Regions from separate parts of the Paenibacillus sp. FSL R7-0331 genome, predicted to be linked through region 2. Evidence: predicted binding sites of a transcription regulator. Region 2 holds the regulator's gene; the other holds the start of a gene.

Region 1 (3,415 bases), 800 kb from region 2:
AGGGCATCACCGATCCCATGAACAATAATACGCGATCTTCGGATGATTTGTACAATCTCCCCGATGTTGAGGTCATGCCCCAGCGACTGGTAAGCTTCCTCGCTGAGCAGATCAGGAACATGCAGCAGACGGTAATTAGCACCGATTCGCTTAGCCATGGTGGATGCAATCGTATTGGCCTGAATCTCCATACTCTCTCCGAGTCCTCCGCGTGCAGGGACAACCCATGCATTCTTATAGGAAGCGGATAAAGCCAGAGTCAGCTGATCGGCCATCTCAGCTAAGGTAGAGCCGCCAGTTACGGCAATGGTATCGTCGCCGCGCAGTACACCGAGAAAAGCCTTGGCTCCTGCACGCCCGAGCTCACGCTTTGTGAACGGCGATGACTCGCAATCACCTGGCACAATAATAACTTTACTAAGATCATACGTTGAGCGGATCTTCTCTTCCAGATCGTCCAGGCCGAACAAGCTCTTGGCGATCGGCTCCAGCAGGTCAAGCGTTCTGCGACCGGCATCGCTGACGCGCATGCCGACACTCTCGATCTCAATGAGCCCTTGCGATTTCAGAAGATCCGTCTCGGCGCGCAGTACCCGCTCGGTCATATCCAGCGACGCGGCCAGTGTTCTGCGTCCGATAATATCGGACAGCATAATCTGATGTAGAATCGTGTAACGTCTCTTAAGGGTTTCCATGAGATCAGGCAGAAGCTGCTTTTGGATTTCCAATAAATTGCGCATGCTTTCACTCCTGCAACTTCGTCTTTCTCTATTCCCTTGTTCGTGGTCTCAAAATGTCCCGGGTTAACTTTTTAAGTCCCACTCATATTCTAACCAAATATTACGCGGAGTGCAAGTCATCCGAGAGTATAATTCTCAACCGCTTTTCATCTTATACATCTGACAAAGGGTGGAAGAGATAGACAACTCAGCCGGGACACCCAAAACAGCCGGTTTCTCCTCTCCCTTGACAAACCGGGTCTTCCTTTTCAGCATATAAAGTTATTTTTAAGGACAGCTTCTTAGATGATTGCATTTATTGGTTTGATGTATTATAATAAATTCTGTTGCGCCCGTGGTCCAATGGATATGACGTAGGCCTCCGAAGCCTGAGATCCAAGTTCGATTCTTGGCGGGCGCGCCATTAATTTCATATTTGTACATAATTTAGCAGTAGTCCTACTGTTAATTAACCAAAGAGCCGCTTGTCGGCTCTTTTTTTAAAAACTAAGTTTGACTTTCTTTGACTTTTTGTTTGATTTTGTTTATCATGTGGTTAATACGGTAACAGTAAAAATGAACACATTCGAAGAACACATTCAAGGAGGTTTTACACGTGAGTTATATTCCTATGGTAGTAGAACAGAGCAACCGCGGCGAACGCGCTTATGACATCTATTCCCGCCTGCTGAAGGACCGCATCATTTTCCTTGGAACGGATGTTAATGACGTGGTAGCCAATTCCATCATCGCACAAATGCTGTTCCTGGCTGCCGAAGACCCGGACAAAGACATTCACCTGTACATCAACAGCCCGGGCGGTTCGATCACAGCCGGTATGGCTATCTTTGATACAATGCAATACATCAAACCGGATGTATCCACGATCTGTGTGGGTATGGCTGCTTCCATGGGAGCGTTCCTGCTGAACGCCGGTGCGAAGGGCAAGCGCTTCGCGCTGCCGAACAGCGAAATTATGATTCACCAGCCGCTGGGCGGGGCTCAGGGGCAGGCAACGGACATCGAAATCCGCGCCCGCCGCATCCTGAAGCTGCGCGACAAGCTGAACCGTATCCTTTCCGAGCGTACCGGCCAGCCGCTGGAGAAGATCGAGAAGGATACAGACCGCGATTACTTCATGAGTGCTGCTGATGCGGCTGAATACGGTATCGTTGATAAAGTTATCGAGAAGACATTGCCAGCTGGCGTGTAACTGCATAACAGCACAGAAGGCTGCCGGGACCCTTGAGGGTCCCGGCAGCCTTTTTTTAGTCGGATATATTCACTTCTAAACCTGTTTAGCCCTTAACCCAGCCGTCCATACCCCAGACCGTCCAGCTTGCCGGCTATAACCCGGTAGCCTCTGCTGTTAGGATGAATATGATCAAGAAATAATAAGCCGCGCTCATTGCCGGCAAATTCATTATAGATAGATGCAAACCCGCAGACCCGGCTGCTGTAGCCGGAAGTATACCGGTTAAACTGCCGCACCCAGTCCGTTGCCTCATCTATTTGCGGATACGGATTATACAATCCGACAATCCTTATAATATAGGGCTTATTCATGCCTGCCTTGAGCTGTCCCAGCGTACCCATAATATCGCTGATATTGCGTTTGCAGCCGCGAAGCGCCTTCTGCAGCAGAGGAGACAGATTACCGGGGCGGGTTCCGGCCGCCTTGGCTGCCTTAATCAGATCATTTCCGCCAATTGATATCGTTATCAGATCTGCTTCCTGTACAGCCAGGCGAAAGGTATAGTCACCCTTCAGCCGCTGCTCCAGCCCGTCCGTGGTCAGGCCGTTTACGCCGAGATTCGTCAGGCGGACGGAAGTCCGCAGCCGGGCCTCGGCCATTCTGCGGTATACCGGCACAAAGCCGTTCCCCGGCAGCGCACCGAAGCCTGTCGTCAGCGAATCCCCGATTGCCGTGTACTGATAGCTCATCCTGTTCTTCCTCCCTCCTGCTGAGCGTTACCTTTCTACAGCTTATGAACAGGAGAGACGCCCCGTAACGGCAGGACGTCCTAATATGCGCAGCAGGAGTCAAATAAGGGCAAAGAGCCCCGGTTCCCTTACGGGAGCACCAGGGCTCTTTCGGCTTCATTTACATGCGGTCTCTGCCTTACTTCAGCGTAGCGAACGGGCTGCTTCCATCAGGCAGCAGCTCCTTGAACGTAAAGGTAAACTGCGGGAAGCCGGAAGCATATGCGGTATACTCATACAGCTGGAAGAACACAACAAGCTTGCCATCCTTCAAATAGAAGTATTTCTCCGTATTCAGCCCGGTGAAGCCGCCGAGGTAGCCGCCTTCTGCTTTGATCTGTTTGGCCAGCTTGGCATTCAGCTCTTTTTTGTAATTCGGGTTGGCCTTCAGCAGGTCACCGATCAGCAGACGCTTGCCATCCTTCAGCGAGAAGGTAAACGCATTGCGGTAGGTCATTCCATGAGCTCCGCCGGTATAGCCGTACTGCTCTGTAACGAGGCTGAGCACACCGTCCTTGTTATACGTAACAACATAGCCGCCCTGGAATTCATACGGCCGGTCATCCTCTGATTTGTTGGCAATCTGCTTTTCGGCGTCCGCCGCATAGCTAAGAACCTGCTGCTTGATCATATCGTTAATCTTTTTCTGCGCATCTGCATTAGCCAGCCCGCTCACCTGCGGGTAATCCAGCCTGATCGGAGCATCCTCGGAC
Region 2 (3,415 bases):
TTCGCTGCCTTCACCGTAAATTCCTCTTACTGTGAGCCCAACCTGGTTAACAGCCGATAAAATCCGGTTAATCTGGTGAGTCATCACAAGCGCGGGCAGATGCAGCATCACTGAAGCCCTTAGGCCCGTGCCTACATTAGTAGGACAGCTGGTCAGATACCCTCTCCTGTCATCAAAGGCATAATTGACTGAGGCTTCAAAAATATCATCAATCGCTGTAGCCCTTTCCCAGGCTTCCTTGACCTGCAGGCCGGGGAACAGACACTGGATGCGCAGGTGGTCTTCTTCATTAATCATAATGCTGACCGATTCATCCTCATTCAGGATAACCGCGCCTCCGCGGGATTCATTGGCGAGATTGGGGCTGATCAGATGCTTCTCCACCAGCACTTTTTTGTCCAGTTCTGTAAGATCGTCCAGCCGCAACAGCTCGAAGCTGCCAAAGCCTTCAGCGGCTTCCCCCTGAAATACAGGTGCGAGCTGTTCCAGCGCTTGCTCGGCCTGCTCCACTGAAGCCAGCAGCGGAAACGGCAGATGCTCCAGATTGCGGGCGATACGCATACGGCTGCTGATTACAATTTCAGAGTGGCTGCCGCCGCAGCGCATCCAGTTGCTAAGCGCCTGTTCGGTAAACCGGAGATTTGACATGTCGTATCCCCCCTATATATGAAAGACTTTACTCTTGTGCCATTTCTTTTTCAAGTTTGCGGATTTGGTCCCGGAGCTGCGCTGCAGTCTCGAATTCCTCCTGGATGATGCTCTCCTGCAGTTCCTGCTTTAATTCATTAACCTGACGCTTACACATAATCTGTGCACCGGCACGTTTGGGCAGCTTGCCTACATGTGCCGTACTGCCGTGCACTCTTCTGAACAGCGGGTCCAGCGTGCTGTCAAAATATTTATAACAGGAGCTGCAGCCGAAGCGCCCGAGCTTGCTGAACTGCGAATAGGTCATACCGCAATTCTCGCAGTGCAGACCCTGCACATTCTTGGTCGCTGCTGTCTTCTCCTTGCCTGCCCCCTCAAGATCAAGCAATCCGGACAACAGGCTGTGAATCGAGAAGCCTCCTGCCGTTCCGGGAATCAGCTCCCCTTTTTCACGGGCACAGCTTTCACAAATATGAAATTCCGTCTTCTCTCCGCTCACAATCTTAGTGAAGTGAAGAGTTGCCGGTTTGACGCCGCATTCCTGACACAGCATCGCGGAGTCCCTCCCTTATGATGACCATTATTTGCCCAACAAAGAGATTAGCATCGCCTTCATAATCTTGGCACGAATCTCATCCCGGTACGGCAGATTAACCGTCAGGCATTCCCGGGAAACAGCGGCGCGCATGAGACACGCTTCACGTTTGCTTAGGAAACGGGCTTCCTCAAGCTGATAAATCAGCCCTTCTGCGGAATTCTGATCAATATCATTTCCTATTGTAGATTTGAGATGGGCATACAGCGCCACACTCTGGGGCAGCTCAAAACGCTGAATCCGGATATAGCCTCCGCCGCCGCGCTTGCTCTCCACCACATAACCCTTCTCCAAGGTAAAACGTGTACTGATGACATAATTAATCTGTGACGGCACGCATGAGAACTGGTCCGCCAGGTCATTGCGCTGGATTTCCACCGTACCTTCGGGACTTTCATGCAAAATATTCTTCAGATATTGTTCGATAATATCAGAGATATTACGCATCACTCATCCTCCAGTGCTTAATGCAATAGTATTCAACTTTGCTGATAATCCGTCCATAGCAACCTCTAAAGAAAATTAACCCAAGAGGGTGGGCACGAATCCAGTACCGGCTCCGGCACATGCTTCCGGTCCGTATCCTCTGCTTCAGACATTTCAGCCTTGAAGATATAAAAAAAGCTTCAACGAATTTCGTTGACTTTGACTTTCTTTGACTTTTTTCATATTATAACACATTCTCACTGAATGCCAAGGGGTTACTCATATTTTTTACTCATTCCGCCCAATGTATTCGGTTAATTCTTATTACAACAGGATTTTTCCTATGTAAAAGTAAAGCTCTGCCGCTGCCGGCCCCGCGGCAGAGCTTTTGGTTCATCAGAAGAAGTCGAACAATGCGGTATCAGCATGCGGGATCGCCGCTGCCAGCTGTTTCAGAGCTTCCGGACTGCCCGTCAGGCTCCCGTATTTAGCTAATTCATGAGGGCGTTTATATCCCATTAACAGGACGGTGAACGTTCCGATGCTGCAGCTCAGATCATGCTGTCCTTCTGCAGCATTAGAGCGGACGAGCGATGCTGTTCCATCTGTGTTCACCGTCCACGCCCAGCTTCCGTCGTTCCATGGGGCATGCTCATCTGTAATGTACAGCGTGAATTTCCGGGCTTCTGACTGTTCGTTGAACATAAATGATTCCACAAAGGTCTGAGCATTAACAATCCGTGCCATAAAATAAGGATAATTCTCCTGGGCAATCCGCGGGTCCGGCAGCAGAAACGGCAGCATATCATCAGCGGGCACCATACTTAGAGAAGCGCCTGTGACCATTGAATCGTGATTGGCGAGGAACGTCCAGAGGCCACGGCGCGCTTGTTCATTCAAAAAAACAAATTCGTTGATAACAAGCTCCCTGCTCTCCAGTTTATAAAGCACATACCCTTCAGGTTCGCCTTGCACTGAGCTGAACACAGCGTGGTGCATATCTTGACGGAGTACCGTTTCCTTCCACCATTCCTTACTCCGCTTCAGAGTTCCGTTATAACGGGCTGCAAACCGGCTGTACAGCTGATCCAGCGTGTCCACATCTGCAGCATCGCGCCGCACATTGCCTTCTATTTCGGTTTTCACCGGAAATTTCCCAACAGGAATTGTGTATTTTTTATATTCGCAATATACTTCCCACCCAAACCGGCGGTAAAAGGGAATCAGAAACGGGTGCAGCATCGACAGTGACTGGCCATTCTCATTCATCACCTGCAAAACATGCTTTAAAAGCGTAGCGACATACCCTTGTCTGCGGTTCTCCGGCCATGTGGCTACTCCGGCAATGCCGCCCATAGAATAGACTTTTCCCTGAATATATACCTCTAAGGGGAGCAGCGTCAGCCCGGCTTTCAGCTCTCTTTCCTCAAAAACGCCCCACACACTGTCCGGCTTAAACTTTTCTTTACCGGTTATCCGGTCCTCGGCGGACACTTTGTATTGAAAAGCATATTCAGAAAGGATTAGGTTTGACTCGTATTCTTCCATACTCAGCTGCCTTAGTTCCAATTCAGTTCACCTCATCAACATATTTTTATGCTTAATGAGAGTATAACAAGCCCGGTAGCAGTATGCTAATATCTTGCCTGGTTTCAGGTGCGTCCCCATTAGTTATCCACAAAATAAACACAGCAGCGTAAAAAACCGGAGCAAAATGCTCCAGCCTAAAATACTTATCCCCGATTA

What was found. The regulator CtsR, encoded in region 2, represses protease genes until heat stress. The targets are predictions, from matches to a motif close to ATGGTCAATAAAGGTCAAACA.
Region 1: a site for CtsR is predicted at 1,230-1,250, ahead of clpP (ATP-dependent Clp endopeptidase proteolytic subunit ClpP). Genes of this name have one in related genera too.

What each region holds. Positions count from the first base shown of each region.
Region 1 covers NZ_CP009284.1:167,328-170,742, reverse strand. Annotated here, with positions in the region: gene R70331_RS00865 (sugar-binding transcriptional regulator) at 1-740, opposite strand, end outside; tRNA gene R70331_RS00860 (tRNA-Arg) at 1,069-1,143, shown strand; gene clpP (ATP-dependent Clp endopeptidase proteolytic subunit ClpP) at 1,336-1,932, shown strand; gene R70331_RS00850 (GDSL-type esterase/lipase family protein) at 2,025-2,663, opposite strand; gene R70331_RS00845 (PdaC/SigV domain-containing protein) at 2,842-3,415, opposite strand, start outside.
Region 2 covers NZ_CP009284.1:6,301,788-6,305,202, forward strand. Annotated here, with positions in the region: gene R70331_RS27595 (protein-arginine kinase McsB) at 1-648, opposite strand, end outside; gene R70331_RS27600 (protein-arginine kinase activator protein McsA) at 677-1,201, opposite strand; gene R70331_RS27605 (CtsR family transcriptional regulator) at 1,229-1,690, opposite strand; gene R70331_RS27610 (GNAT family N-acetyltransferase) at 2,066-3,238, opposite strand.